4 regions of the Mangrovibacter phragmitis genome follow, and region 3 is predicted to be linked to each of the others. Evidence: predicted binding sites of a transcription regulator. Region 3 holds the regulator's gene; each other region holds the start of a gene.

Region 1 (7,928 bases), 1.8 Mb from region 3:
GTGGGCGCTGTCGCCATAGTAAAAGGGGCGCGTTGCCCGGACAACCCATGGGGACTATGTGTAATACGCGCCAGTGCCGTGGTTCTTGCGGCTGGAGGGCCTGGTGAACTATTTCGTGACAGTGTTTATCCGAAGCGCTGTTTTGGGTCCCTGGGGTTAGCACTGGCTACCGGGCTGGAAACCGTCAATCTCACCGAGCATCAATTTGGTATCGGGACACGCCGTGATGAATTCCCCTGGAACTTATCTGGCACCTATATGCAAAGCATGCCCTACATCTATTCCGTAGATACTCAGGGCCAGGAACATAACTTTCTTGCACGCTATTACCGCACCACCAGGGAACTCGCTTCCAATATTTTCCGTAAAGGCTACCAATGGCCGGTTCACGCCAGCCGGATGCTGGATTTCGGTTCCAGCCTGGTTGATCTGGCAATTTACAGTGAAGCACAACAGGGCAACACCATCTTTATGGACTTTAATCGTAACCCGTTACCTGTTGAAGGCTCGCCGGATTTCTCTCTGGAGGACCTGGATGACGATGTCCGGGCGTACCTGACAAACAATGACGCTAACCTGGCACTCCCCATCGAACGCCTGCGACACATGAACCCTCTGGCGATTGAATTGTACAAACACAATGGTCATGACCTGACAAAGCACCCACTGGCTTTTAACGTTAACCACCAACATATGAATGGTGGTATTGCTGTCGATACCTGGGGGCAAACGTCTTTATCCGGGTGTTATGCCATTGGCGAGGCGGCAGGTACACATGGCGTGACGCGCCCGGGCGGAGCTGCACTGAATGCAGGCCAGGTTTTTGGATTACGTTGTGCCAAACACATTAAGGCGACAAGCCGGAATAAAACGGATTCCTGCTTCACCAACGAAGTGTCGGCACTCATCAATACCATTCTGCGTGACAGCACAACGTCGCAGGCCCCCACTATTGAGGCCGTTAAAACAGAAATACAACAACGTATGAGCGACGTTGCCGGATTCATTTGCCACACAGACCAGGTTCCTGAAGCACTGGCAGCGGCCAGGCGTCTCAATGAACAGATAACTCAGCATGGCATCGCCATTACACATCCCAACCAAACCGCACAGCGCTTCCAGTGGCAGCAAATGGCTCTGGCTTGCGAAGCATTATTAACCGCGTTGAATTTCTATATTGAACAGGGTGGTGGCAGCCGTGGAGCACGGGTGCTTTGCTCCCCTGACGGCGATCAAGTCCCTTCAGCTCGTACTGGAGCACTGACGGCCTACCGTTTTTTAGCGGAAAACCCGCAACACAGGCAACAACAATTGGTTGTGCGCTGGTTAGATGGCGACTTCAGGGTAAGAGTGCAGGGTCTGCGACCACTGGAGGACCTTAGTACTCTGTTCTTTGAAAAAAACTGGCCTGATTTTCTGACGGGCAGTATTTATCACCATGCTCCAACGCCACCGGGCGATTAAGAAGCCAGCGCCTGAGCACACGCCCAGGCGGAGCTCCAGGCCCACTGGAAGTTGTAACCACCCAGCCAGCCGGTGACATCAACCACTTCACCAATAAAATAGAGCCCTGGCACCGTGCGGGCTTCCATGGTCCGGGAAGAAAGCGCATGGGTATCGACACCGCCAAGCGTCACTTCGGCGGTGCGGTAGCCTTCGGTGCCATTTGGCACTATTTCCCACTGTGACAGGTGTGCGACCAGGTCTGCCTGCTGGCGTGAATTAAGCTGTTTCAGAGTGACATCTGGCACCAACCCCAGCGACATCAGCACTTCGATTAACCGCTTCGGTAATAACATGGCCAGGGTGTTTTTCAGGCTCTGGTTCGGGTGTGCCTGGCGTTGTTCGTCCAGTAACGCATCCACGCCACCATCTGGAGCCAGGTTAACCATAACTGGCTCACCAGCACGCCAGTAACTGGAAATTTGCAGCACAGCCGGGCCAGACATGCCCCGGTGTGTGAACAAAATATTTTCACGAAATTGCGTGCCATCCTGCGCGGTTACCACCGAGGGAAGCGATACACCTGACAACGTTTGCAACTGTTCCAGCAAGGGTTTATGCAGCGTGAATGGCACCAGGCCTGCCCGGGTAGGCAATACAGGGAGGCCGAACTGCTCAGCCACTTTATAGCCAAAAGGTGAGGCGCCCAGACCGGGCATAGACAGGCCGCCACTGGCAATGACCAACTTGTTAGCGTGAATTTCCGCGCCATTAAGCTGCAGCGTATAGCCCTGCTCATTGCGTTCAATAGCTAACACTTCACTGCGCAACCGCAATGTCACGTTACCCTGCTGGCACTCGTCCATCAACATGGTGACAATTTGTTCTGCTGAATCATCACAAAACAACTGTCCCAGTGTTTTTTCATGCCAGGCAATACCATGGCGGGAAACCATGTCGATAAAATCCCATTGGGTATAGCGTGCCAGGGCAGATTTGCAAAAATGAGGGTTTGAGCTCAAATAGGCCGCAGGTTCGATATAAAGGTTAGTAAAGTTGCAACGACCACCACCAGACATAAGAATTTTTCTGCCTGGTTTTTTCCCGTTGTCCAGTACCATGACGCGCAAACCCGCCTGCCCGGCCTGTGCCGCACAAAATAACCCGGCCGCACCCGCGCCAATCACCACCACATCGAATTGTTCCACACTTTCCCCCTGTTTTATCTGGCGGCGAATTGTAAAGATAGTCCGTGAATCACACCAGCACAAAAGCCAATCCTTCAGGTATCCCATTGAATTATTACAAATTAATGACAATCAGTAAGAAAAGCGACGCAATTTAAATCAAAAAAAGTCTATTTTCACTTTGCCCCCGGCGCAGTTGTCCTGGATAATGCGCCGCGTTCATGTCCACAGAATGGCTTAACGTCTATGCTACATCTCTTTGCAGACCTGGATTTGCATACCGGGTTGTTATTGGTTCTCGCACTGGCTTTTGTGTTGTTCTACGAAGCCATCAATGGTTTTCACGATACAGCAAACGCTGTCGCTACCGTCATTTATACGCGTGCGATGCGCTCACAACTGGCTGTTGTAATGGCTGCTGTATTTAACTTCTTCGGTGTCCTGTTGGGCGGGCTGAGTGTCGCGTATGCCATCGTTCACATGCTGCCAACAGACTTATTGTTGAATGTCGGTTCCGCACACGGTCTTGCCATGGTGTTTTCCATGTTGCTTGCCGCCATTATCTGGAACCTTGGCACCTGGTACTTTGGTTTGCCGGCCTCCAGTTCTCATACGCTGATTGGCGCTATCATCGGTATCGCCCTGACGAACGCCCTGATGACTGGCACATCCGTCGTGGAAGCACTCAACATTCCAAAAGTCATCAATATTTTTGCCTCTCTAATCGTTTCTCCGATTGTCGGCATGGTGCTGGCGGGTGGACTGGTGTATCTGTTGCGCCGCTACTGGAACGGCACCAAAAAACGCCGTCGCGTCCACTTAACACCTGCTGAGCGCGAAAAACAGGATGGTAAAAAAAGGCCGCCATTCTGGACGCGTATTGCCCTGATTGTTTCTGCCATTGGTGTCAGCTTCTCCCACGGCGCGAATGACGGGCAGAAAGGTATCGGGCTGATTATGCTGGTATTAATTGGCGTGGCACCCGCCGGTTTCGTGGTAAACATGAGTTCAACAGGTTACGACATTACCCGCACACGGGATGCCGTGACGAACGTCGAACTCTATTTCCAGCAGCATGGTGAAGCAGTTAAACATGTCATTGATATGTCGCCACCGGCTAACCTGGCACCCGTTCCGGGTGAAGCGCATGAGTTCCATTGCGATGCCAGCCGTGCTGTGTTTGCGCTGGATACTGCCAAAGGCCTGTTAGCCAACCTCGACAGCTATGAAAAGTTGAGCCTGGAGCAACGCAGTCATTTACGCCGTATGATGCTGTGTATTGCCGATACGACAGACAAAGTCGCTAATCTGCCGGAAACCAACTCCGACGATAAACGGTACCTCAAGAAACTCAAAAGTGACATGCTGAGCACCATCGAATACGCGCCCATCTGGATTATTATGGCGGTTGCGCTGGCTCTGGGTATTGGTACCATGATTGGCTGGCGCCGCGTTGCCACCACCATTGGCGAGAAAATTGGTAAGAAAGGCATGACTTACGCACAAGGGATGTCTGCACAGATGACTGCTGCGGTTTCCATCGGTATTGCCAGCTACACCGGCATGCCAGTGTCCACCACCCATGTGTTGTCGTCTTCTGTGGCCGGTACCATGCTGGTTGATGGCGGCGGGTTACAAAGCCGCACGGTTAAAAGCATTCTGATGGCATGGATATTTACTCTTCCTGCTGCCATTCTGCTTTCCGGCTGCCTGTACTGGTTGTCATTGCACCTGATCTGATTTGCAAATTTCACCATAAGCGGGCTGCCAGGCCCGCTTCATATTGATGAAAAAGAAGGGAAAAACGTGGTTTTCCCTCCTTTTTAGTGAGTAGCCGAAAATCAATGAATTGATTTTCCTTGTTTTTGATTGGGTGACACCCTCTGGTTCTGTGCGGAAATGAGGATTGTCATCGACCATAAGCGGGCTGTAAGGCCCGCTTAATCTTACCTTTTCAGCGCACATTCCATTCAGCTCAGTGCCAGATAGCCAGGCCCACCAGGCTCACAATCACTAACCCACACAATGAACTTGTCAGAATGAACTGGCGCCGCACACGTTCACAACGGCGAATAAATTCATCATCATGATGGTCTGAATACCGCTTAGCATAAATGTATCTTACCAGGCGCATTTGTTTGCTGGGTTGACCATGTGATGTGAAAAAGCCACCACCATCGACATACTGATACAGTAAAGGATCACAACCTCGTAGCACCACCAGTAACGCACGTAACGATGAGAAGTAACGCGCCATATTGATGACACATACGACACACAACGCCCAAAACAACGCAATGGTGCTGATCATACATCCTCCCCGGCGATTTTCCGGCCACTCCGGATAACATCGCTCCCCAAAACAGACAGTCAGCAAAAGGGTCAGTGAGCTAAAGGCACCCAGCCATAATAAGTTTATCGGCTTGCCTTATTAAATAGTGTAGGTCGCAGGTGGTTTTTTTTTCCATACAACAAACCGATAACAACTGCACAAAACAGGTAATTGATTGTTATATATCAACCTGGCGCAAATTGACTGCGCGCCTGTCGCGCTATAATGTAGACAGGAATTCAGTACCTGAGGTCATTACGCTGGAAGTCGTTCCCGTAAACCAGCTTTGCTGATACGGGCACACAGGAGACCAAAATTGCCTGGGTTGTTCTCCTGTCCATGTGTTCATCGACAGCTTATGGAAGGAATAACATTATGGCTTACAAACATATTCTGATTGCGGTAGATCTTTCCCCGGAAAGCAAAGTTCTGGTTGAAAAAGCGGTCTCCATGGCCCGCCCATATAATGCGAAAATTTCGCTGATCCACGTCGACGTAAACTATTCAGACCTGTATACCGGTCTTATTGATGTGAATCTGGGTGATATGCAGAAACGTATCTCCGAAGAAACCCATCACGCACTGACAGAGTTATCTACGGGCGCAAACTACCCAATTACTGAAACGCTGAGTGGTAGTGGAGATCTGGGCCAGGTTCTGGTGGATGCCATTCGTAAATATGACGTTGACCTTGTGGTATGCGGCCATCATCAGGACTTCTGGAGCAAACTGATGTCTTCAGCGCGCCAGCTTATCAATACGGTTCATGTTGATATGCTGATTGTGCCGCTCAATGACGACGACGAAGAATAAGAGCAGTAAGCACAGCGCAGGCACTCTGTGCGGTAAACACAAAGCACACCCTTGCCAACGCGGCAAGGGTGTTTCATTTCAGGCGTGTGGTGTGCCGGGGTAAATATCAAAACGGTGGTTTTTGGTGGTGATAGCCGAACGGGTTTCGACACCCGCCAGCGCCGGTGCATAATCCGGGCGTTTCACGACCACCCGCTTAGTTGCCAGGCGTTGTGCCGGTGCCAGAAGTGCATCAGCATCGTCATCAGCCCCAACCAGTGACTGAAACACCCGCATCTCTTTTTTCACCAGCGCACTTTTTTGCTTATGGGGATACATCGGGTCGAGGTAAACCACCTGCGGGCGGGGTTCCAGCCCTTCCAGCGCTGTCAGGCTCGAACCGTGAATCAGTGCCAGCCGTTCCCGCAGCCAGCCACCAATTTCCGGGTCCTGGTAACCACGATTCAGGCCATCTTCCAGTAAAGCGGCCACTACCGGATGACGTTCCAGCATCCTTACATGGCAGCCTACAGAGGCCAGCACAAAGGCATCGCGTCCAAGCCCTGCCGTCGCATCCACCACATCAGGTAAATACTCGCCTTTCACGCCAACCGCCTTTACAACCGCTTCCCCTCGCCCACCGCCAAACTTGCGCCGGTGAGCCATCGCGCCAGCGACAAAGTCGACATAAATACCACCGAGCTTTGGCTCATCCCGCTTGCGTAATTCCAGTTGAGAAGCGGTCAGTACCAGTGCCATGGCGTTATTTTCATCGTGGGTTAGCCCCCAGCGCGCCGCCAGAACAGATAAGGCGCCGGGATCGGCGCCTGTTTCAGCTAACAAACATATGTTCACGGTTAACTTCAGCCCTGAATGCCGTAATGGTGCAGCATGGCATCCAGTTGTGGTTCACGGCCACGGAAGCGTTTGAACAGTGTCATCGGCTCTTCGGAACCGCCACGGCTTAAGATGTTATCCAGGAAGGATAAGCCTGTTTCACGGTTGAAAATACCCTCTTCCTCGAACCGGGAAAACGCATCCGCTGCCAGGACATCGGCCCACAGGTAGCTGTAATAGCCCGCAGCATAGCCGCCAGCAAAGATATGGCTGAAGGCATGCGGGAAACGCCCCCACGCCGGAGAAGGCACCACAGCCACCTGTTTTTTGATTTCTGCCAGTGTTTCGAGAATTTTTGCCCCCTGTTGCGGAGAAAACTCAGCATGCAGGCGGAAATCAAACAGGCCAAACTCAAGCTGGCGCAGAATAAACATTGCTGCCTGGTAATTTTTCGCCGCCAGCATTTTATCCAGCAGAGACTGTGGCAGCGGTTCGCCGGTTTCGTAATGGCCAGAAATAAATGCCAGCGCTTCCGGTTCCCAGCACCAGTTTTCCATAAACTGGCTTGGCAGCTCAACAGCATCCCAGGGCACACCGTTGATCCCGGAAACACCCGCGGTATCAATACGTGTCAGCATATGGTGCAGGCCGTGCCCGAACTCATGGAACAACGTAGTGACTTCATCATGGGTAAACAGTGCCGGTTTGCCATTCACCGGGCGGTTAAAGTTACAGGTCAGGTAAGCAACGGGTTTTTGCAACGAACCGTCGGCTTTACGCAACTGGCCCACGCAGTCATCCATCCATGCGCCACCCCGTTTGTGCTCACGGGCATACAGGTCGAGATAGAAACTGCCGCGCAGGTCGCCCTGCTCATCATAGAGCTCGAAGAAACGTACATCCGGGTTCCATACGTCCACATCATGGCGTTCTTTCGCGGTAATGCCGTAAATGCGTTTTACCACTTCGAACAGGCCATTTACTGCCTTGCTCTCCGGAAAATAGGGGCGCAGCTGTTCGTCGCTGATACTGTAGAGGTGCTGTTTTTGCTTCTCGCCATACCAGGTGAGATCCCACGGGTTCAGTTCATCCACACCATAATGCTCACGGGCGAAAGCGCGCAATTGCGCCAGTTCCGCTTCACCTTGTGGGCGCGCACGTTTGGCTAAATCGGTCAGAAAATCCAGCACCTGCCCGGTGTTTTCTGCCATTTTAGTTGCCAGAGATTTCTCGGCATAACTACCAAAGCCCAGCAACTCCGCCAGCTCGTGGCGCAACGCCAGGATCTCCTCCATGACTGGCGTGTTATCCCACTTACCGGCATTTGGTCCCTGGTC
Region 2 (7,928 bases), 910 kb from region 3:
CGGGCAGAGCGCCAGCAACAGCGCGCCCGGGAAATCGCAGGCAGCAAAGTTGACTTTTTCACCCTGGTTCGCGGAGAGAACCCATGACATTACTGGCAAGTTTTAACCGGCCTGTGGCCGATGCGCAATATGCATTTCGCCGTTTACTGAAAGCAATGAGTGAGCCGGGTGTGATTGTCACCCTGCCGCTGGAACAGGGCTGGAGTGGTCTTTCCCCAGCTGCAACAGCCGTGTTGTTAACACTGGCTGATGGTGATACGCCGGTCTGGATTGACCCGGCCTTACACAACGACACCGTGGCAGAAAACCTGCGCTTTCATACCGGAGCACCACAAACAGCAGACCCTGTCAGTGCCTTATTTGCCCTGGTTGACGCCCGGCAGGACCCGGCTCTGCACCGCTTTTCACCCGGCCAGGCAGACGCCCCTGAAACCAGCACTACGGTGATTCTGGAAGTGCCGGGCTTAAATGGCGGCCTGAATATGCGCCTGTGGGGGCCGGGCATCAGTGAAATGCGCGCCATTGCACCGCAACTTCCCCAGGCGGCAACAGATTTCCTGCGCCACCATGCTGATACCTTCCCGGAAGGTTGTGACCTGATCCTCACCTGCGGCAACCAACTACTGGCTCTGCCGCGCACCACCCATGTGGAGGTGTGCTGATGTATGTGGCCGTGAAAGGTGGCGAAAAGGCCATTGAGCACGCACACCGCCTGCAGGCGGCTTTACGGCGTGGCAAGCAGGAAGTGGCAGAACTGCACTGTGAGCAAATCAACCAACAACTTGGCCTGGCGGTAGACCGGGTCATGACGGAAGGCGGGTTGTATGACCCGGAACTGGCGGCACTGGCAATCAAACAGGCCAGTGGCGACCTGGTCGAAGCCATTTTCCTGCTGCGTGCTTACCGCACCACGTTGCCTCGCCTTGCCGACAGCCAGCCGCTCAGCTTGCAGTCTATGCGCTGTGAACGGCGTATTTCAGCTATTTATAAAGACATTCCGGGGGGCCAGGTGCTCGGGCCAACCTATGACTACACCCACCGTCTGCTTGATTTTATGTTACTGGCCGATGGAGAAGTCCCAGATGTGCCTCCCGGAGACCAGCCCTTACCGGAAGCTGTCCCCACGGTGTTCAGCCTGCTTGAGCAGGAGCAGCTCGCAGTACCAGAACCGGAAAACGAGACACCTGCGCAGGATATTACCCGTGAACCACCGGAATACCCGGCCTCCCGCAGTGCGCGGTTACAACAGCTGGTGCGTGGCGATGAAGGTTTCTTACTGGCGCTCGGTTATTCCACTCAGCGCGGTTACGGGCGTAACCACCCGTTTGTTGGCGAGATCCGCAGTGGTTATGTGGATGTGGAAATTGTGCCGGAAGAACTGGGGTTCGCTGTCAGTATTGGTGAAATGGTGCTGACAGCCTGCGAAATGGTGAATGGCTTTACCGACCAGGTGGATCCCCCTGCGTTTACCCGGGGATTTGGCCTGGTTTTCGGCCGGGGTGAACGCAAAGCCATGGCGATGGCGCTGATGGACCGTGCGCTACAGGCTCCCGAATGGCAGGAAACCATTGATGGCCCGGCACAGGACGAAGAGTTTGTGCTGGCTCATGCAGATAATGTGGAAGCCGCCGGTTTTGTCTCGCACCTGAAATTACCCCATTACGTTGATTTCCAGGCAGAACTGGCCTTGTTACACCAGGTTCGCGCCACCCGGGAGGCAAAGAAAAATGCATGATTTAACCGGCTATAACCCTGGCTACCTGGACGAACAAACCAAGCGCACCATCCGCCGCGCCATCCTCAAAGCGGTTGCTATCCCTGGCTACCAGGTGCCTTTTGCCGGGCGGGAAATGCCGATGCCCTATGGCTGGGGAACCGGCGGTATCCAGATAACTGCCAGTATTATTGGTGATGACGATACCCTGAAGGTGATTGACCAGGGGGCCGATGACACCACCAATGCGGTGTCCATCCGGCACTTTTTCCAGAAGGTAAGTGGCGCGGCGGCTACCGAACGAACTGCTGACGCCAGCCTGATTCAGACACGCCACCGCATTCCGGAAACCCCACTGCGCGAAGACCAGATCCTGGTCTACCAGGTGCCAGTACCGGAACCGCTACGTTTTATTGAGCCCAGGGAAACGGAAACCCGGCAGATGCATGCGCTGGAAGAATACGGTGTGATGCAGGTAAAACTGTACGAAGATATTGCCCGTTATGGCCATATCGCTACCGCCTATGCCTACCCGGTAAAGGTTAATCAGCGCTACCTGATGGACCCGTCGCCCATTCCCAAATTCGATAACCCCAAAATGCACATGATGCCCGCATTGCAACTGTTTGGCGCAGGCCGGGAAAAGCGTATTTACGCGCTGCCGCCTTATTGCCAGGTGGAAAGCCTCGATTTTGACGACCACCCCTTTGATATCCAGCACTGGGACCAACCCTGTGCTCTGTGTGGTTCGCGTGACAGTTACCTTGATGAAGTGGTGATGGACGACAGCGGCACCCGTTTATTTGTTTGCTCCGATACCGACTATTGCCGCCAGCAGCAGGAAAAACAACATGATGCCTGAAGAACAGCCACTGCTTAGTGTCAGCAATCTGACCCACCTGTATGCCCCCGGAAAAGGGTTTGAAAATGTCTCGTTTGATCTCTTCCCAGGGGAAGTTCTGGGGATTGTTGGGGAATCCGGTTCCGGAAAAACCACCTTACTGAAATCGCTCTCGGCCCGCCTGGTGCCGCAACAGGGCGCAATTCATTACCGCGAGCAGAATCTGTATCAACTCAGCGAAGCCGCGCGCCGGCGCTTATTACGCACCGAGTGGGGCGTTGTGCACCAGCACCCGCTCGACGGGCTGCGCCCACGCATTTCCGCAGGCGGCAACATCGGCGAACGCCTGATGGCCGCAGGTGCACGCCATTATGGTGATATTCGTGCAGAAGCCAGCCACTGGTTGCAGGATGTGGAAATTGACCCGTCCCGGCTCGATGACCTGCCCGTAACGTTCTCCGGCGGCATGCAACAACGCCTGCAAATTGCCTGCAACCTGGTCACTCGCCCGGCCCTGGTGTTTATGGATGAGCCAACGGGAGGTCTGGATGTTTCGGTACAGGCCCGGTTGCTGGATTTGTTACGTAACCTCGTGCGGGATCTCAACCTGGCGGTGGTGATTGTCACCCATGATTTGGGCGTGGCGCGTTTGCTGGCCCACCGCTTGTTAGTGATGAAACAAGGCCAGGTGGTGGAAAGCGGCCTGACTGACCGGGTACTGGACGACCCCCATCACCCGTATACCCAACTGCTGGTCTCCTCCATTCTCGGGTAACTCAACATGACAATGCTAAATGTAGAAAGGCTGTGCAAAACCTTTGTGCTGCACAACCAGCAAGGGGCACGGTTGCCAGTTCTTAACCAGGTTTCACTGCAGGTGAACGCCGGGGAGTGTGTGGTATTACACGGCCACTCAGGCAGCGGTAAATCCACACTACTGCGCACGCTTTATGGCAACTATTTACCCGATTCGGGCAGTATCAACGTAAATCACCATGGTGAACAGATTGATTTGGTGACTGCCAGCGCCCGGCAAATTTTGGCATTGCGGCGCGATACGCTGGGCTGGGTGAGCCAGTTTCTGCGTGTGATCCCGCGCATCAGTGCATTGGAAGTGGTGATGCAGCCTTTGCTGGAACGGGGCGAAGCGCGTGATGTGTGCGAAGACAAAGCCCGTGAATTACTCGCCCGCCTCAACGTACCACAACGTTTATGGTCACTGGCGCCTGCCACGTTTTCCGGCGGCGAGCAGCAACGTGTGAATATCGCCCGTGGGTTTATTGCCCGGTCGCCAGTATTACTGCTGGATGAACCCACCGCATCGCTGGATAACAAAAACTGTGCGGCGGTTGTGGCATTGATTGAAGAAGCCCGCAGCCGTGGTGCGGCGATTGTCGGCATTTTCCATGACCGCGAAGTCAGAGAACGGGTGGCAAACCGCCTGCATATTATGAACCCCCTGGTGGCGGAGACAGAAGCATGATTATCAACAATGTGCGTATGGTACTGGAGCAGGAAGTGGTTTCCGGTTCACTGGAAGTGCGTGACGGGGTGATTAGCAGTTACAGTGAAACACCCAGCCAGTTGCCACAGGCGCTGGATGGTGAACAGGACTGGTTACTGCCGGGGCTGGTTGAACTGCATACCGACAACCTGGATAAATTTTTCACCCCGCGCCCAGGTGTGGACTGGCCGGCCCATTCCGCCATGAGCAGCCACGATGCGTTGATGGTTGCCAGCGGCATTACCACCGTGCTGGATGCCATTGGTGTGGGTGATGTACGCGATGGCGGCCACCGCCTGGATAACCTGGAAAAAATGATTGGCGCCATTCAGGAAAGCCGCAGACAGAATGCCAACCGGGCCGATCACCTGCTGCATTTACGCTGCGAGCTGCCTTACCACGCCACGCTGCCGCTGTTTGAACAACTGATGAACACTGATATTTTGCGTGTGGTGTCACTGATGGACCATTCTCCCGGTCAGCGCCAGTATGCTTCGCTGGAGAAATTTCGTGAATATTACCAGGGCAAATACCAACTGACAGACAGCGAAATGGCAGTGTATGAAAGCGAACAGGTTGCTCTGGCGGCACGCTGGTCGCGCCCCAACCGTGAAGCGATTGCCGCATTATGCCGTGAGCGCGGCCTGGCACTGGCCAGCCACGATGACGCCACGGCGTCGCATGTGGATGAATCCTGTGAGATGGGCAGCGTAATAGCGGAGTTTCCCACCACGTATGAGGCCGCGCAGCATTCCCGGGACAAAGGCCTGCGTATCTTGATGGGCGCACCGAACATTGTGCGCGGTGGTTCGCATTCAGGGAATGTGGCGGCACACTGCCTGGCAACCAGTGGTTTACTGGATATTCTGTCATCAGATTACTACCCGGCAAGCCTGCTGGATGCCGCGTTTCGCCTGGCGAAAGACGAGCGTAATTCACTGAAGCTCCCGGCAACCATCGCAATGGTGACGGCAAACCCGGCGCGGGCGATTGGCCTGGCTGACCGTGGGCGTATTGCTGAAGGGCTGCGGGCAGACCTGGTGCTGGCGCATACCCACCACGGGCATGCACAGGTGCGCCATGTCTGGTCGCAAGGGCGACAGGTTTACTGATGGCACGGTTAATCTGGCTGACAGGGCCTTCTGGTTCAGGGAAAGACAGCCTGCTGGATGCCTTGCGCGCACAGCCGCCTGCCGGGCTGGTGATTGCCCACCGCTACATTACTCGCCCGGCTTCTGCAGGCGGGGAAAACCATGTGGCGCTGACCACCACCGAATTCCGTCGCCGCTTACAGGCAGGGTTGTTTGCACTGCACTGGCAGGCCCATGGCTGTGAGTATGGGCTGGGCATAGAAATGGATTTGTGGTTGCAACGGGGGCTTAATGTGCTGGTAAACGGCTCCCGCCAGCATTGCGCTACCGCCCGGGAGCGCTATGGCGACCAGCTGTTTCCTGTCGTGCTCCAGGTCTCTTCCGATGTGCTGGCACAGCGCCTGCGTCAGCGCGGGCGTGAAGACGAAGCGGCTATCGCCCTTCGTCTGCAACGCAGCGTTAGCGCTCCTGAACCCAATGCTGTTTGCCTGAAAAACGATGGCGCGCTGGCAGACACCCTGGCGGCGTTTAACCAGTTGCTGGAGAACCATGCATTATGCAACTCACCTTTTTAGGCACCGGTGGCGCGCAACAAGTGCCGGTCTTTGGTTGTAGCTGCCTTGCATGCCAGCGTGCCCGGCAGGATAACCGCTATGCCCGTGGCCCTTGCAGCGCGCTGCTCCAGTCCGGTGATGAAACAATACTGATTGATGCCGGGCAGTGCCACCTTGAACAGCGCTTTGCGCCAGGGGAGCTGAGCCGGATTATGCTCACCCATTATCACATGGACCATGTCCAGGGGTTATTCCCGCTGCGCTGGGGGATGGGGGAACTGATCCCGGTGTTTGGCCCGCCGGATTCACAAGGTTGCGATGATTTATTCAAACACCCCGGAATCCTGGATTTTCAGGCCCCTTTCACGCCTTTTGAACCCGTTCAGTGGTCGGGTATGACCGTCACGCCAGTACCTTTGCAGCATTCAAAAATCACCTTTGGCTATGTTTTCAGGAAAAACGGTGCCTCCGGTAATACGCTGGCCTGGCTGTGCGACACTTGTGGGCTACCTCCCCAGACCCTGGCATTTTTGCAAAACACACCGCTGGAACACCTGGTGCTGGATTGCAGCCACCCACCAGGTGATACACCACCGCGCAACCATAACGACATCAATCAGGCACTGGCTATCCACCATGTGCTGCAACCGCAGCACACCTGGCTTACTCATATCAGCCACACGCTGGATAACTGGTTGCAGGAAAACCGCCTGCCAGAATCGGTTTCCCCCGCCAGGGATGGCATAACCCTGGCCTTATAACCACTCACTCAGGGTTGTTCACCGTTTAATCACTTTATTGTCATTAAACGTTCATCTGTGCTCGCCTTAATAGGGGCATCTTAACCAACAGATGGCAATGACAATGAACATGGCGCAGGCACTTTTAAAATCCACTTTAGCAGCCCCGGAACCGCAACTTCAGCCGGTTGCACAACAGACAGTGCTGAGTGTGCAGGATCTGTGTAAATCCTGGAATGGTCAGCACAATGTTCTGGATGGTATCAGTTTTGATCTCCATGCCGGTGAGCTGGTGGGCGTGATTGGCCGCTCGGGGGCAGGGAAATCCACACTGTTACATGTGCTCAATGGCACTCACACCGCCACATCCGGGCATATCCTGAGTCTGGAAGACGACGATGATGAGCGGGATATCACTGAACTGCATGGCCGGGCGTTACGCCAGTGGCGCAGTGAATGCGGCATGATCTTCCAGGACTTTTGCCTGGTACCGCGCCTGGATGTATTAACCAACGTGCTGTTGGGGCGCCTCAGCCAGACCAGCACACTGAAATCCCTGTTTAAAATTTTCCCGGACAGCGACCGCGCTCGGGCCATTGAGTTACTGGAATGGATGGGCTTACTGCCCCATGCTTTGCAGCGCGCGGAAAACCTGTCCGGCGGCCAGATGCAGCGCGTGGCAATTTGCCGCGCCTTAATGCAGAACCCGCGTATTTTGCTGGCGGATGAACCTGTTGCCTCCCTCGACCCGAAAAATACCCAGCGCATTATGGATGCCCTGAAGCAGGTCAGCCAGCGTGGAATCAGTGTCATGGTCAACCTGCACTCAGTGGAACTGGTGCAAAGCTATTGCTCGCGCGTGATTGGCATTGCCAGTGGGCGCGTGGTGTATGACGGGCACCCGGCAAGTTTAACAGAAGACACCCTGCAACAACTCTATGGCGATGAAATCAGCCAACTTCACTAACGCACCCTTACCAACAAGACTCACAGGCAAATGATAATGAAAAGGCAGAAAAACCTTATGAAACACTCCTTTCGTTCACTGGCACTGATGGCAGGCGTATTCATGGCCGGTAACGCGATGGCGTCGGATGCGCCAAAAGAATTGAATCTGGGAATTTTGGGTGGGCAAAATGCCACACAACAAATTGGCGATAACCAGTGCGTAAAAACGTTCTTTGATAAAGAACTGCATGTAGACACCAAACTGCGTAATTCGTCTGACTACTCTGGTGTTATTCAGGGCTTACTGGGCGGCAAAGTGGATATGGTCCTGAGTATGTCACCGTCGTCTTACGCATCGGTCTATATCAACAACCCGAAAGCGGTGGATATTGTGGGTATTCTGGTGGATGACAAAGATCAATCCCGGGGTTACCACTCCGTGGTCATCGTCAAAGCCAACAGCCCGTATAAAAAACTGGAAGATCTGAAAGGGCAGGCGTTCGGTTTTGCCGATCCGGATTCCACCTCGGGCTACC
Region 3 (7,928 bases):
CATGATACCCAATTGGCGCGAGCCTTTCATTGCCTTTTCCTGATACGCAACATAGGCTCTGTTCACTGGGCCAGAAAATAAGGAGCGACAGGTGAGAATTGGTATTGATCTGGGTGGAACAAAAACGGAAGTAATAGCCTTGAGTGACGCGGGGGAGCAACTGTTTCGCCACCGGGTGGCAACCCCACACGGTGATTACCAGGAAACATTGAATGTCATTGTTGAGTTAGTGAACCAGGCTCAGGCTCATACCGGGCAACAGGGTACTGTCGGCATTGGTATTCCGGGAACCTTGTCACCACAAACGCACCTGGTCAAAAACGCCAATTCTGTTTGGCTGAATGGGCAGCCTCTGGACCAGGATCTCACCGCAAAATTAGGGCAACCGGTTCGCCTGGCAAATGATGCCAACTGCCTTGCGGTTTCTGAAGCTGTTGATGGCGCGGCAGCGGGGGCAGGGGTGGTATTCGCAGTGATTATTGGTACCGGATGTGGTGCCGGAATTGCCATCGCCGGGCGCTGCCATGCGGGAGGTAACGGGACTGCCGGTGAGTGGGGGCACAATCCACTGCCGTGGATGGATGACGATGAGCTACGCTACCGGAATGACGTTGCTTGCTATTGCGGGCAGCGTGGCTGCATTGAGACCTTTATCTCCGGGACAGGCTTCGCGACCGATTACCAGCGGCTGAGTGGCCACTCACTTCGTGGTAGTGATATTGTCGCCAGGGCAGCAGGTGGTGATACTCTGGCAGAGCAGGCCTTATGCCGCTATGAACAGAGGCTGGCTAAATCTCTGGCTCATGTAGTGAACCTGCTTGATCCGGATGTGATTGTGCTCGGTGGTGGGATGAGCAATGTTGACCGCTGGTACCAAACCGTGCCGGGGTTGATGAATAACTGGGTATTTGGGGGCGAATGCACCACTCCGGTTCTCAAGGCAAAACACGGTGATTCCAGTGGTGTCCGTGGCGCTGCCTGGTTATGGCCGCAGGAGAAATAAGCCCAAACCCAGGGTCAGCCAGTGTCAGTGCGAAAGTGAGCCATTACTGACATAACTTTTGGCGTGGCTTTTGATATAGCTTTTAACATAGCTTTTAGCGTCGTTTCTGGCATAACCAGGGGTATTTGCTAAAGGGGCATCTCAGGCGTGAGTATGGCTGCATATTGCCAGTACTCACGCCCCACACAAAAGTGAGCCATCACTTACTTTTGTGCATTAGCTGTCCACTGCGAAATGCTTATCCAGCCGGCTGTACCCCAGCCCGTTCACTTTACGGACTTTGATTTGCACCGGAATACGCTCTTTCATGGCGGCTACATGGCTGATAACACCAATGATTTTTCCGCTGGCATTGAGAGTATCCAGTGCATCAAGGGCGGTATCCAGTGTTTCTGCATCCAGGGTGCCAAAGCCTTCATCAAGGAATAATGAGTCAATACGTGTTTTATGGCTAACCAGGTCAGACAACGCCAGCGCCAGCGCCAGGCTGACCAGGAAGCTTTCCCCACCTGACAATGTTCGGGTATCACGCACTGCATCGGCCTGCCAGGTGTCCACCACTTGCAATTCCAGTGCTTCGTTGTCTTTACGTTGTAACAGATAACGCCCATGTAACCGGTGCAGTTGCTGGTTAGCCAGCCACACAAGGTTATCCAGTGTCAGCCCCTGTGCAAACTTGCGGAACTTATCACCTTCTTTTGAGCCGATCATTTCATTCAACGCGCCCCAGTCGGTGACTAATTGCTGCTGTTGTTCAAGGGAGTGAAGCAGACTTTGTTGTTGTTCTCTTTGGCGGGTATCGTGCACCAGTTGCTGGCGCAATGCCCCCTGGCCGGAGGTATTCTCACGCCACTGAGTGTTAACCAGCGCCAGTTGTGATTCCAGCTCACTCTGGGTGTTCTGCTCGCTAAGGTGCTCTGGCCGTGCCGCAATATGCGTGGCAAGCTGTTGTTTAGCCTGTTCTGCCAGTGCTGTTTGCTGTTGTACCTGTTGAGCCAGGGCGGCCAGACGGTCTGCCAGTTGCTGGCGAGTGGTGTCATCGAGCAATGCCGCCGTCATGGCTTCTGTGGATGCAAACTGGCTGGCCTGCAGGGCGTTATCCAGTGCGAGCTGGTGCTGTGCCAGTTGCTCTTTTTCTTGCTGCAACTGTTGGGTCAGCGCTTCAGACTGGCTGTGTAACGCCACCCATTCGCTGTTATGGCGTGACCAGTCCTGAATCCGCTGTTGCTGAGTCTCTTCGTCGGGTAGCGGTGTATCACTGCCATCGTCTTCCAGTGTCCGGAGGATTAGCCTGATGGCTTCGTCGTCTGTATTCAATTGTGCCAGCAAGGTTTGTTGCCGGAGGAATTGTTCACGGTGTTTTTCACGAGCAGCCAGCCAGGCTTCAACTTCACCGGGTTGCGGCCAGGGCAATTGCCATGTTGCCAGTGTTGTTTGCAGTATGAGGCGTTGTTGTTCGCACGATTGTGATAATTCGGTGACTTGCGCCCGGGTCTGATCTACCAGCGCTTGTTGCCCCAGCCATACCTGGTGTGCCTGGAGTTGAGCCTGGTAAGCGTCATTGTCGCTCAGCCACTGCGTGATATCGTCACCTGGTGCCGCCGACAGGTTCAGCGCATGGCATAATTCGGCCCATTGCTGTTGATGGTGTTCCAGTGCCTGTTCAACGCTGGCCTGCTGGCGGGTTAATTGTTCTGTTTGTGCAGCCAGTGCATCATGCTGGCCTTTTAACGTTGCACCTTCTTCTGCCAGAAGGCGCTTACGCTCTTCCAGTTCAGTTTTGCGCCGCTGGTTTTCGTCTGGTTTCAGTGCCTGGTAATGGGCAACTGCCGGGTGCTCTGTTGCTCCACATAATGGGCAGGGTTGGCCAGCCTGCAGGCGTTCCCGCTCGGCATTCAGGTTAACAATGGCGCTTTCCAGCTCACAGATCCTGGCTACATCCTGGTACTGCTGGTTAACTTCGGCCCAGGTTTTGCGCCGTTCGGCAAGTTGTTCTCCTGCCTGTTGATAACGTTGCTGCTGTTCATTGCGTTGCTGTTGTAACTGTTGGTACTGTTGCTGAAGTGGGGCAAACTCAAACGCCAGGCGCCGGAGTTGTTCGCGTTTTGCCTGGTGTTGCTGGTGTTCTGCCAGGCGCGCAACGGTTTCGTCAGCGGTTAATGAGAGTGCCGGGTGTGCCTGTGTTGCCAGTTTTTCTTGCTGTGCCGTCAGGGTTTGCTGCAAGGCTGTAAGTTGTTTGCTGTCATCCCGATAGCGGGCAAAGCTGCTGCGCCAGCCTGCCAGTTCGTGCTGCCATTCACCCACGGCTTTGTGTTCGCTCAGCCAGTCAGTAATGGCCTGGCGTTGCTTTTGTATATAAGTGGATTTATTACGGGCTGAAAGCCATACCTGCTGGCGCACCAGGCCCGCAGTGCTCAGGCGTTGTGATAACGCAACCAGTTGCTGTTCCAGGTGGTGAACCCGTGCCATCTGGTCTGTACATGTCTGCCAGACAGGGCGTAATTTTTCGGCGGGCAGCGCGAGTGCCAGGCGTGCGCGGTCTGGTTCAGCAGCCTCAAAATCACGCTTCGCCTGGGCCAGTTTTTGCTCAAGCTGGCTGATTTGCTGCTGTTGCTGCGTTAATTGTTGCAACCACTGAACTGCAGACTGCACCTGGCGTTGTTGCGTAAGCAACTGCTGCTCCTGCTGTACCAGAGAGGAAACCTGGTTTTCCAGCTCTGCCCGTTCACCGTCCGTAAGGCATTGCACGCCGCTGGCTTTAGCCTGTAACTGTTCCAGTTGCTGTTTGTGTTGTTTCCATGTGTCGAAAATCAGTGCGGAGATTTGCCCATAAATCTCGGTGCCGGTGAGCTCTTCCAGCAATTCTGCCCGTGCTTTTGCATCGGCATTAAGAAAAGCGGCAAATTGCCCCTGGGAGAGCAACATTGAGCGAGTGAACCGGTCATAGTCCAGCCCGGTCAGGCGGGCAATGGTTTCCAGCTTGTCTTTCACTTTGTCGGCAACAATTTTGCCATCTGCACAACGGGCCAGTTCCACTCTTGGCGCCTGGAGTTTTCCATCGGGCTGGTTGCGTGCCCGGTTCTGGCTCCAGAAGGCTCGCCAGGCAACGCCTTTGACTTCGAACTCCACTTCAGCAAGGCATTCTGCGGTATCCCTGGTCATCAGGTCGTTACTGGACTGGGAAATGGTGCTGAGACGTGGTGTCTGGTGATATAACGCCAGGCAAATGGCATCCAGTAATGTGGTTTTGCCTGCACCGGTTGGCCCGGTAATGGCAAATAAACCATTGCTGTTGAACGGCGACTGAGTAAAGTCGATTTTCCATTCACCTTTGAGTGAATTGAGGTTTTTCAACCGTAGCGTCAGAATTCTCATGAGCCAGGTTCCTCTTCCAGGCGGTGCAGGGTTTCTGCAAACAACCCACGCAGGCGGGAAGCCTGGTTTTCATCCAGGTTTTCTTGTGCCAGACGGCGCTCAAAAACTTCGCTGGTACTGAGTTCGCTCAGGGTTTCTTTTTGTTGGTTAGCGATGATTTTTTCCCGTTGTTCGCGGCTGCGGCGCAATAACACAATTTCTACTGGTAAATCAGCGGTCAGTGCCTGTAGCTGTTTTTGCATGTCGTGGAGATACTGGTCTGTAGTGAGTTCAATATCAAGCCAGGTGACTGGCGTGGAAGGGGCATCCCGCCATGCTTCCAGTTGCTGTTTAATGCTTTCCAGTGAGCCTTTAAGCATTAACAATGGTTGGGTTACCGGCACCGGGAGTGGCGTTACGGTGCTCAGTTTACCTTCAGTGAAATCCACCATCAGAACCATTTTGGTGTTGTTGGTTTCGTCAAAACTGAGTGCAATGGGCGACCCGCAGTAGCGGATATGCTCACTACTGGTGACTTTTTGGGGGCGGTGAATATGCCCCAGCGCAATATAATCAGCTGGCGGAAATGCACTGGCAGGGAAGGCATCAAGAGTACCGATATAGATTTCGCGCACAGCATCACTTTTACTGGCTCCAACGGTTGTCAGGTGGCCGGTGGCAATAATAGGGAGTTTGCGCTCACCGCGTAATTCGCAGGCTGCCTGGTAACCTTGCTGGTAATAGTGGTGAATGGCCCCGACCAGCGCCTGTTGTTTTTGCTGACCACTTTGCCCGGACTGGCTTATCTGGATATCGCGTGGGCGCAAAAAAGGAACCGGGCAGAGTACCGCGCCGGGTTCCCCGTTGCGAAGCGGTAATAAAATGGGGGCTTCGGTATCTGATGTACTGGCAATAACCCAGGTATTGAGGTAGCCCAACAATTCACGCGATTCGTTCAGTGTGGCGACGGAGTCATGGTTGCCGCCCAGCACGACAAGTGTGCAGCCGGTTGCCTGGAGTTGAACAACAAAGCGGTAATACAATTCGCGCGCGTAACTGGGCGGTGAGCCTGTATCGAAAATATCGCCTGCTACAATGACGGCGTCAACCTGGTGCTGTTCAACCATTTCGGTTAGCCAGTTTAGAAAGGCTGCATGTTCCGGAGCACGGCTTTTGGTATAGAAATTTTGTCCCAGATGCCAGTCAGAGGTGTGAAGAATGCGCATAACCTGTCCCGGTCAGAAAGCGAAGTGGTGATTATATACATGTGACGCATTAAGTTGCAGGTGTGTTGTCGTAAGCTGCGTAGCGGATTCCAGTGAGAATATGCGTTGCGACTTGTATTGCAGCAGAAGGAAACGCTTTGTCATAAAATGATATGACAGGTCATGTAATGGTCATTTTTTTCATAAAACTGTCATAAAACTGACGCATAATGACGCCGCGTTAAATTATTGTATATATTTACAGGGCTGATTATGGCGAGACGAATTCTGGTTGTGGAAGATGAAGCACCCATTCGTGAAATGGTGTGTTTTGTGCTCGAACAAAATGGTTTTCAGGCTGTTGAGGCGGAAGATTATGACAGTGCGGTAAACCAGCTCAACGAACCCTGGCCGGATTTAATTTTACTCGACTGGATGTTGCCGGGCGGCTCCGGGATTCAGTTTATCAAGCACCTGAAACGTGAAGCGATGACGCGGGATATACCGGTAGTCATGCTGACGGCCCGCGGTGAAGAAGAGGACCGGGTCAGAGGGTTGGAAATTGGGGCAGATGATTATATTACCAAGCCGTTTTCACCCAAAGAACTGGTCGCGCGTATTAAAGCGGTGATGCGCCGTATCTCTCCTATGGCAGTAGAAGAAGTGATTGAGATTCAGGGGCTCAGCCTGGATCCGTCTTCTCACCGGGTAATGACTGGTGAGAACCCACTGGATATGGGGCCGACAGAATTTAAGTTGCTGCATTTTTTCATGACACACCCGGAACGGGTTTACAGCCGTGAACAACTCCTTAATCATGTATGGGGAACGAATGTTTACGTTGAGGACAGAACGGTAGATGTTCACATTCGCCGTTTACGTAAGGCACTGGAACTCAGTGGGCATGACCGTATGGTTCAAACCGTTCGCGGTACGGGTTATCGCTTTTCAGCCCGTTTTTAATTATCTGGATGGAGTATGACCCGTGCTTGAACGGTTGTCATGGCGAAGGCTGGTACTTGAACTGGCGCTGTGTTGCATACCTGCTTTATTGCTGGGGGCGTTCTTTGGTTATCTCCCCTGGTTTTTACTGGCGAGTGTGACAGGCCTGCTTGTCTGGCATTTTTGGAATCTGTTACGTCTTTCCTGGTGGCTATGGGTTGATCGCAGTATGACGCCACCAACAGGCTCCGGGAGTTGGGAGCCGCTGATGTATGGTATTCACCAGATGCAGATGCGCAATAAAAAGCGGCGCAAAGAGCTGGGTAACCTGATCAAGCGGTTTCGTAGTGGGGCGGAGTCATTACCAGATGCACTGGTAATGATGACAGAAGTAGGTGCCATATTTTGGTGTAATGGCCTAGCTATTCAGTTGCTTAACTTACGCTGGCCGGATGATAACGGGCAAAATATTGTTAATTTGCTGCGCTACCCGGAATTTAACCAGTACATCAAAAAACGCGATTTTGCGCGTCCTTTCAATCAGGTGTTGAACAATGGCCGCCATCTTGAATTTCGTATCATGCCTTATACCGACGGCCAGTGGCTGATGGTGGTGCGTGATGTGACTCAGATGCATCAACTTGAGGGTGCACGGCGTAACTTTTTTGCCAATGTCAGCCACGAATTGCGTACACCACTGACAGTGCTGCAGGGCTATCTCGAGATGATGCAGGACCAGCCACTGGAAGGCGTGGTGCGGGAAAAAGCATTGATTACGATGCGTGAACAAACCTCCCGCATGGAAGGTCTGGTACGCCAGTTGCTGACGTTATCTCGTATTGAAGCGGCGCCAGCGCTGAGTCTTACTGATAAAATTGATGTTCCTCTGATGTTGCGTCTGGTGGAGCGTGAAGCGCAAACCTTGAGCCAGGGGCGTCACCAGATAAGTTTTATGGTTGACCCGGCGTTACAGGTTTATGGCAGTGAAGAGCAGCTTCGTAGCGCTATGTCTAACCTGGTCTATAACGCAGTGAACCATACTCCGGAAGGGACACATATTCAGGTTAAATGGGAAAAAGTGGCTCATGGCGCGCGTTTCTCTGTGCAGGATAATGGGCCGGGGATCTCTCCTGAGCACCTGCCACGCCTGACAGAGCGTTTTTACCGGGTAGATAAAGCACGCTCTCGCCAGACCGGAGGCAGTGGTCTTGGCCTGGCAATAGTCAAACATGCGCTTACCCATCATGATGCCCGTCTGAGCATTGAGAGTGTACCAGGCAAAGGAAGCTGTTTTTCTTTTGAATTACCAGAGCGTTTGCTGGTGAGTGACAAGGTGCTGGCAGCCCAGGCCTGATTTAACTGTAAACATAACTTTCCTGCAGGCCATACTTATGGCCTGTTTTCTTTTGTCTCGCAGAATGAAT
Region 4 (7,928 bases), 1.9 Mb from region 3:
GATATCGGAGTGCAGGTAGCGCACACGGGCACCGTGCTCTTCAAGGTATTCGGTAAGGTCTTCCGCCATACGTTTCGTCAGAGTGGTAACCAGCACTCGTTCATTAATGGCCGTGCGCTTGCGAATTTCTGAGAGCAAATCGTCCACCTGAGTAGCTACCGGGCGCACTTCTATCAGTGGATCCAGCAGACCTGTAGGGCGTACAACCTGGTCTATTACTTCACCGCCGGATTTATCCAGCTCGTAATTACCCGGTGTGGCAGAAACATAAATGGTTTGCGGTGCCAGGGCTTCAAATTCTTCGAATTTGAGTGGGCGGTTATCCAGCGCGGAAGGCAACCGGAAACCATATTCAACCAGCGTTTCTTTACGTGCCCGGTCACCGCGGTACATCCCGCCTATTTGCGGCACGGTAACGTGAGATTCATCGATAACCAGCAGGCCATCTGCGGGCAGGTAGTCAAACAATGTTGGTGGCGGCTCTCCCGGTCCGCGCCCGGAAAGAAAGCGCGAGTAGTTTTCAATTCCCGAGCAATACCCCAGTTCATTCATCATTTCGAGGTCAAACTGTGTCCGCTGGGTGATGCGTTGCTCTTCGAGTAATTTATTATTTGCCAGTAACACCTTGCGCCGGTCCGCCAGTTCGGTTTTGATTTCTTCCATCGCCTGCAAAATACGTTCGCGGGGTGTGACGTAATGGGTTTTCGGGTAAATAGTAAAGCGCGGGATAACAGACTCCACCTGCCCGGTCAGTGGGTCAAATAACGACAACCGTTCAACTTCCTCATCAAACAATTCAACCCGCAGGGCGATATCATCAGATTCCGCCGGGAAGATATCGATAACTTCACCACGTACCCGGAAAGTACCGCGCTGGAACACCTGGTCGTTACGGGTGTACTGCAACTCTGCCAGGCGACGCAAAATAGCGCGCTGGTCAATCAGCATTCCGGCCGTCAGGTGCAGCATCATTTTCAGGTAAAGGTCCGGGTCACCCAGACCATAAATGGCAGAAACAGATGCCACTACAACCACATCACGCCGTTCCAGCAGTGCTTTGGTGGCTGAAAGCCGCATCTGTTCGATGTGCTCATTTACTGATGCGTCTTTTTCTATAAAGGTGTCAGAGCTGGGAACATAGGCTTCCGGCTGGTAGTAATCGTAATAAGAAACAAAATACTCAACCGCATTTTCCGGGAAAAACGCTTTCATTTCGCCATAGAGCTGCGCCGCCAGTGTTTTGTTAGGTGCCAGCACCATCGTAGGGCGTTGCAGGTCTGCAATAACATTCGCGATGGTAAATGTCTTCCCTGATCCGGTTACACCGAGCAGTGTCTGGTGCGCCAGGCCATCTTCCAGCCCTTCAGACAGGCGACGAATGGCATCGGGCTGGTCCCCGGATGGCGTAAAGCTGGAGTGTAATTTGAACAATTTACTCATAAGAGAAGACCTGTTGCACCATGGCGGGAGGAAGATGCAATTTTAACTGCCATACCGTTTTTTGCCAACCCTAATTACTGGCTAAATAACCAGTATCGGTAGTGAGCGCGCTAAATGACAGTACAAAATGACATGTTTGGCACAAACACCCGCTGTTTATACCAGCAAGATCCGCAATGACCAGGTTATCCCCAGAATTTTTCCATTTTTAACAATTGTCAAGAGATGTCATGAAAGTTTTAAGACACAACCCGCAGCATTACCGTGAAGGATTGATTTTATATAACTATTTGATATTTATTACTATTTAAATAAAGGTGGCTTTAACATCAATTCAGGTGAAAGCCGCGTATTCTCTCGCCTGCCGTGAGTTTTCTAACTCTAATGCACAAGGTTATCCACAGGAATAGTGGATAACTGCTTTAAGCCCTTTAAGGACATAGTCCGCTGAATTGCGGCTTTCTTACAAAAACAGCGTATAAAAAATTTTCCGGCAAAATTTTTTCGCTGGCAGCCCTCTTTTTTGTTGATGACCTGATAACAAAATTTGCACCAGACCAGACAGGGATTTGTTTTGTGTCAACACGCTGCACCAAAATTATCCTCAGCAAAGCACTGCCAAAGTGCACAGTGCAACCAAAGTCTTAGTTGTGGGGTGCAAAACCAGTGTTTTTTGTAAGTATCGTCCTGGTTCGTGGAAATTTCTGTCGTGGTTACGCTTTCTGGCAAGAGAATTGCACAGATTACCAGACTGGAGCTCACCCCCTTTCCTGTTGGCAGAAAGTGATGCAGGACGCTGTGGTTATATGAGTGGTTACCAGCGCCGGGTGAATTTACGCCTGAGTGGAATAGCCTGACGTACAACCGGTCCGGGAGGAGGACATTATGTTGAGTTTACGTGCTGTTAACCAATTTTATGGTGAAAAACATACATTATGGAATGTTGACCTGGACTTGCCCACAGGGCAATGCATTTGCCTGCTTGGCGCGCCTGGCGTTGGTAAAACAACGCTGGTGAACTGTATTACCGGCCATATACCGGTACAAAGTGGCAGTATGCTCTGGCAGGCACAAGGCTGCCCGCCAGAAGATTTGCTGACCCGCCCACCAGAGGGGCGTACAGCCCTGGGAATAGGCTATGTTCCTCAGGATAAACGGATTTTCTCTCAATTGAGTGTGGAAGAGAACCTGCATATCGCCATGATGGCTGCAGGTGAACAACATAAGCGAATTTCGCCGCTGGTTTATGAATTGTTCCCGGAATTGTATACCCTGCGCCAGGTACGTGGTGGTGACCTGGCTGGCGATACGCAACAGCAACTGGCACTGGCAAGAGCGCTGGTGAACGACCCCAAACTGTTGATTCTGGACGAACCGACTAATGGCCGCGGCACCAGTTTTATTCAGGACCTGGGCCAGACATTACGCCGCCTGAACCAGGAATTTGGCCTGACAATACTGCTGGTTGAACAACGGTTGTCATTTATCCGTTGGGTGGCGGATAAATTTTGCCTGCTGCATCGCGGGCGCAACGTTGCACAGGGCGACCTGACAATGCTGGATGACAATATGGTTTCAGACTGGATAGCACCGTAATGCCGCAAGATTAAATCAGGGCAGTGATATCAAGATACTGCCCAAGATTGGTATGTGTTTCCGCGTGTTCCAGAAAAGGAATTTCTCCCAGAAAAGGCGCGTCCAGCCGCTGGCGTAATGTTGACAGATAATCCAGATGACGAGCGCCTGGCGGTAATACAGTATTAGAAATCCAGCCTGCAACAGGTAACCCGGACTGGCGAATTGCCTGTAAAGTCAGCATGGCGTGATTGATACACCCAAGTTTAACCCCCACCACCAGAATCACTGGCAATTGTTCCTGCACCACCCAGTCAGCAAAAGTGTTCTCTTCGCTCAGTGGCGTGAACCAGCCACCAGCACCTTCAACCTGTACCCAACTGGCAAGAGGCTCCAGCGCAGCTAACCCGGCAGAGATTACGGGAAAGGTAATGGGCTGCCCGGTATCCCGGCTGACCAGATGCGGCGAAGTGGGTTCCAGAAAGACCAGTGGGTTTACCTGGTGGTAGGCCAGCGGTACGGTACTGTTGCGCTGCAAAGCCAGTGCATCACTGTTACGTATTCCTTCCGGCGTGGATTCACTGCCTGACGCCACTGGCTTGTAACCAGCAGTACGAAACCCGTGCTGTGCTGCCGCCTGTAACAGCGCACAACTGGCAACAGTTTTCCCGACCTCAGTATCCGTTCCCGTAACAAACCAACGTTTACTCACGCGTAATCACTCCTACTATTAACTGGTAACTTAACAGGTATTCACCCGCCTCCTGCGGCCAGGCCAGTGACAGCGCCTGAAGCTGTTGCCGGGTTAACGTGGCAGGGGCGCGCCCGGCGTGCAAATGCGTGGCGCCAATCCCTTTCAGGGAACGCATTGCGCTCAGCACATCAGCCCAGCGTTCACGTACGGTGACTGTGTTTATTTGGCACTGCCAGCCGCGACAGGCGTCGTCAATGGCTTGCCGGGGCAGGAAGTGGTTGCCATGGCTACGCTGGTCAACCGCACGCCATGCCTGGTGTAATTCACGCAGCGACCCTGCTGCCAGTGTTGTGAACGCGACATGCCCTCCGGGGCGGGTTACCCGGCAGAGTTCACTCAGCGCCAGGCGTAGATCCGCGCACCACTGAATAGCAAGATTGCTCCAGGCGAGATCAACACTGGCATCAGGAAGTGGCAATGCTTCTATATCGCCACACAGGAACTCTATTGCCGGGCTGTGCAGGCTTGCCTGCTCCAGCATGGCAACGGAGAGATCCAGTCCGGTAACAGCTGCACCACGCTGATGCCAGTAGCGGCTGAACCAACCGGTGCCACACCCGGCGTCCAGTACCCGGGAAGGAGAAATGTCACCCAACAAGGTAATAAGCTGCTGGCCGCTTTCACGCTGAAAATGGGCATGTTTGTCATAACCAGAAGCGGCACGCCCAAAGGCCGCCGCCACGGCTGCTTTATTCACGGGCAAGGGCATACAACACCTCCAGTAAGCGGTCGATATCTTCTGGCTGGTGAGCCGCCGTCAATGTGAAACGCAACCGGGCGGTACCGGGTGGAACGGTCGGCGGGCGTATCGCTGTCACCCAGATGCCCTGCTCGCGCAGGCACTGAGCAAGGTGCAATGCACGGGCATTATCACCAATTATCAGTGGCTGAATCGCCGTAGATGACTCACACAGCGCCCAGGGCAAACCCGCCGCTCCGGCCCGGAAATGCCCAATATGGCGCTGAAGTGCTTCCCGGGCTTCATCAGCGTGGCGGATCACGGCCAGTGCGGCGCTGAGTGCTTCGGCCTGTGCAGGTGGGAGCGATGTGCTGTAAATCAGGTGGCGGGCAAACTGGACCAGGTAATCGGCAACGGCTTCACTGCACAATACCGCAGCCCCACTGGCACCGAAGGCTTTACCAAAGGTCACCACCAGAACATCTGGCTGAATACCGGCCTGCCAGCAACTTCCCCTGCCTCCCTCGCCCTGCACGCCAATGCCATGGGCGTCATCCACCATCAACCACGCACCAGACTGCCCGGCAAGCCGGGCCAGTTCAGGTAGTGGTGCCTGGTCGCCATCCATACTGAACACCCCTTCCGTGACCACCAGTTGCTCTGCGGTATGCCCACCAGCAAGTAAACGCCCCAGAGAACCGGCATCATTATGTGCAAAACGGCGCAACACGGCAGGTGACTGTATAGCTGCTTCCAGTAACGAGGCATGACTCAGCTTATCGGCCAGCAGCCTGTCGCCTTGCTGCATTAGTGCGCTGATTACGGCATGGTTGGCTGCAAAACCAGAAATAAACAGTAAGGCGCGCGGGTAGCCCAGCCAGCCAGCCAGAGACGTTTCCAGCTCAGCATGGGCGCGGGTATAGCCAGTGACATGGCCGGAGCCACCACTTCCCACACCATAGCGCGCGGCTCCGGCTTGCCAGGCGCGGATAACCGCAGGGTGCTGGCTCATCCCTAAGTAATCGTTACTGGCAAAGTTAAGCCACTGCTGCTGCCCGTCGGAGAACATGCGCTCAGTGCCCGGGTGGCGCACCTGCCTTGCGCGCCACAGACCTTGCTCGCGCCGTGCTGACAGCGCGTTATCAATACGTTGCGACCAGCTCATCAGAGTGCGGCATTGTAAAATTGTTCGGTGTCTGCATGTAATAACTGCTCAGTTAATTCACTTTCCTGGGCGTTATCTCCATGGCTGACTTGTGTGGTTTGCGGGTTGATCCCCAGTTTGCGGAACAATTGCAGGTCTTTATCTTCTTCAGGATTAGGTGTGGTGAGCAGTTTGCAGCCATAGAACACCGAGTTAGCCCCTGCCATAAAACACATGGCCTGGGTTTGTTCATTCATTTGCTCACGCCCGGCGGATAAGCGGACCCAGGAAGAAGGCATCATGATACGGGCTACCGCAATGGTGCGGATAAAATCAAAAGGATCAACATCGTCGTTGTCTGCCAGTGGTGTGCCTTTCACTTTCACCAGCATATTAACCGGCACACTTTCCGGAGGTGTGGGCAGGTTTGCCAGTTGCAGCAACAAACTGGCACGGTCGTTTACGCTTTCCCCCAGGCCCACTATTCCCCCTGAACACACTTTAATTCCGGCATCGCGTACTTTGCCCAGAGTATCGAGGCGCTCCTGGTAAGTACGGGTGGTAATAATGTTGCCGTAAAATTCGGGTGAGGTGTCCAGGTTATGGTTATAGTAATCCAGCCCGGCGTCCGCCAGCCGTTGTGCCTGGCTGCCAGTCAGTGTGCCCAGTGTCATACAGGCTTCCAGCCCCAGCGCTTTAACCCCTTTCACCATTTGTTCCAGGTACGGCATATCGCGGTCCTGAGGGTTCTTCCACGCAGCCCCCATACAGAAGCGGCCTGAACCTGCTGCTTTCGCTTTTTCGGCAGAAGCCAGCACCTGCTCCACCTCCATCAGGCGTTCTGATTCCAGGCCTGTTTTATAACGGGCACTTTGTGGGCAGTACTTACAATCTTCCGGGCAGGCCCCGGTTTTAATCGATAGCAAGGTGCTGACCTGAACCTGCTGAGGATCAAAATGCTGGCGATGTACCTGTTGAGCCTCGAACAGAAGTTCAAGAAGCGGTTTTTCAAACAGAGCGGTAACTTGCGACATTGTCCAACGTTGAGTATGTGCCACTGGCATCTCCAGAATAAGTGATATGAGCTGTAATCTGAGCTGATAGTTGTAAACTAAAGGCTGTTATTTTTGGTTTACATGCTTTAGTGTCGTAAACTAAATCTTTTTAAAATGGTTTACAAGAATATGATCGATCAACATGGTCTGGATTTCGACCAGCGCCATATCTGGCACCCGTATACGTCGATGACCAATCCATTACCGGTTTACCCGGTCACCAGCACGCAAGGTTGTACTCTGACACTTGCGGATGGCAGACAACTGGTAGACGGGATGTCTTCATGGTGGGCGGCAATTCATGGCTATAACCACCCACACCTGACACAGGCAATGAAGCAGCAAATTGATACGATGCCCCATGTGATGTTTGGTGGCATTACCCATGCGCCCGCCATAACGTTGTGCCGCAAGCTGGTTGAGATGACCCCGGACGGGCTGGAGTGTGTCTTTCTGGCTGATTCTGGCTCGGTAGCTGTTGAAGTCGCCATGAAAATGGCATTGCAATACTGGCAGGCAAAAGGCCAGCCACGCCGCCGGTTTATGACGTTTCGCCACGGTTACCACGGCGATACGTTTGCTGCTATGTCGGTCTGTGACCCGGATAACTCCATGCACAGCCTGTGGAAAGGCTACCTGCCGGATAATATTTTTGCCCCGGCCCCGCAATCCAGGTTCGATGACGAATGGAATGAACAGGATGTTATTGCCTTCGCCCGGTTGCTGGCGGCACACCGTGACGAAATTGCCGCCATCATCCTGGAGCCAGTGGTTCAGGGTGCCGGTGGCATGCGTTTCTACCACCCCAACTGGCTTAAGCGCGTGCGGCAAATGTGTGACCGCGAAGGCATTTTGCTGATTGCCGATGAAATTGCCACCGGCTTTGGCCGAACAGGTAAGCTGTTCGCCTGTGAACATGCCCAAATCAGCCCCGATATTCTGTGTCTGGGCAAAGCGCTGACTGGCGGTACGATGACCCTTTCCGCCACGCTTGCCCGCAGGGAGATTGCCGGGACTATCAGTAATGGCGAGGCAGGCTGTTTTATGCATGGCCCGACATTTATGGGAAACCCGCTGGCCTGTGCCGCAGCCTGTGCCAGCCTGGATATTCTGCAAACTGGTGAGTGGCAAACACAGGTTGCCAAAATTGAACGCCAGCTACAGGCACAGTTACAGCCACTGGCACAGTCAGCGTTAGTAAAAGATGTGCGGGTACTGGGGGCAATTGGTGTTGTAGAAACCGTGCATCCGGTAAATATGGCCGCATTGCAACGCTTCTTT

The links. Region 3 encodes PhoB, which activates phosphate uptake and scavenging genes when phosphate is short. Its sites were predicted from a motif close to CTGTCATAAAACTGNCNNAT; they were not measured.
Region 1: the regulator PhoB is predicted to act here: its motif matches at 2,743-2,762, upstream of pitA (inorganic phosphate transporter PitA).
Region 2: the regulator PhoB is predicted to act here: its motif matches at 6,503-6,522, upstream of phnC (phosphonate ABC transporter ATP-binding protein).
Region 4: the regulator PhoB is predicted to act here: its motif matches at 1,669-1,688, upstream of uvrB (excinuclease ABC subunit UvrB).

What each region holds. Positions count from the first base shown of each region.
Region 1 covers NZ_CP134782.1:351,443-359,370, reverse strand. Annotated here, with positions in the region: gene MPHASIOC01_RS01600 (FAD-binding protein) at 1-1,464, shown strand, start outside; gene MPHASIOC01_RS01595 (NAD(P)/FAD-dependent oxidoreductase) at 1,461-2,651, opposite strand; gene pitA (inorganic phosphate transporter PitA) at 2,877-4,370, shown strand; gene uspB (universal stress protein UspB) at 4,606-4,941, opposite strand; gene uspA (universal stress protein UspA) at 5,338-5,775, shown strand; gene rsmJ (16S rRNA (guanine(1516)-N(2))-methyltransferase RsmJ) at 5,854-6,609, opposite strand; gene prlC (oligopeptidase A) at 6,618-7,928, opposite strand, start outside.
Region 2 covers NZ_CP134782.1:5,251,927-5,259,854, reverse strand. Annotated here, with positions in the region: gene phnG (phosphonate C-P lyase system protein PhnG) at 1-87, shown strand, start outside; gene phnH (phosphonate C-P lyase system protein PhnH) at 84-662, shown strand; gene MPHASIOC01_RS25260 (carbon-phosphorus lyase complex subunit PhnI) at 662-1,735, shown strand; gene MPHASIOC01_RS25255 (alpha-D-ribose 1-methylphosphonate 5-phosphate C-P-lyase PhnJ) at 1,728-2,576, shown strand; gene phnK (phosphonate C-P lyase system protein PhnK) at 2,569-3,330, shown strand; gene phnL (phosphonate C-P lyase system protein PhnL) at 3,337-4,038, shown strand; gene phnM (alpha-D-ribose 1-methylphosphonate 5-triphosphate diphosphatase) at 4,035-5,171, shown strand; gene phnN (ribose 1,5-bisphosphokinase) at 5,171-5,725, shown strand; gene phnP (phosphonate metabolism protein PhnP) at 5,707-6,465, shown strand; gene phnC (phosphonate ABC transporter ATP-binding protein) at 6,575-7,411, shown strand; gene phnD (phosphonate ABC transporter substrate-binding protein) at 7,469-7,928, shown strand, end outside.
Region 3 covers NZ_CP134782.1:4,340,624-4,348,551, reverse strand. Annotated here, with positions in the region: gene mak (fructokinase) at 92-1,003, shown strand; gene sbcC (exonuclease subunit SbcC) at 1,220-4,378, opposite strand; gene sbcD (exonuclease subunit SbcD) at 4,375-5,583, opposite strand; gene phoB (phosphate response regulator transcription factor PhoB) at 5,836-6,525, shown strand; gene phoR (phosphate regulon sensor histidine kinase PhoR) at 6,548-7,858, shown strand.
Region 4 covers NZ_CP134782.1:520,534-528,461, reverse strand. Annotated here, with positions in the region: gene uvrB (excinuclease ABC subunit UvrB) at 1-1,440, opposite strand, end outside; gene MPHASIOC01_RS02440 (ATP-binding cassette domain-containing protein) at 2,326-3,036, shown strand; gene bioD (dethiobiotin synthase) at 3,047-3,727, opposite strand; gene bioC (malonyl-ACP O-methyltransferase BioC) at 3,720-4,478, opposite strand; gene bioF (8-amino-7-oxononanoate synthase) at 4,459-5,613, opposite strand; gene bioB (biotin synthase BioB) at 5,613-6,650, opposite strand; gene bioA (adenosylmethionine--8-amino-7-oxononanoate transaminase) at 6,762-7,928, shown strand, end outside.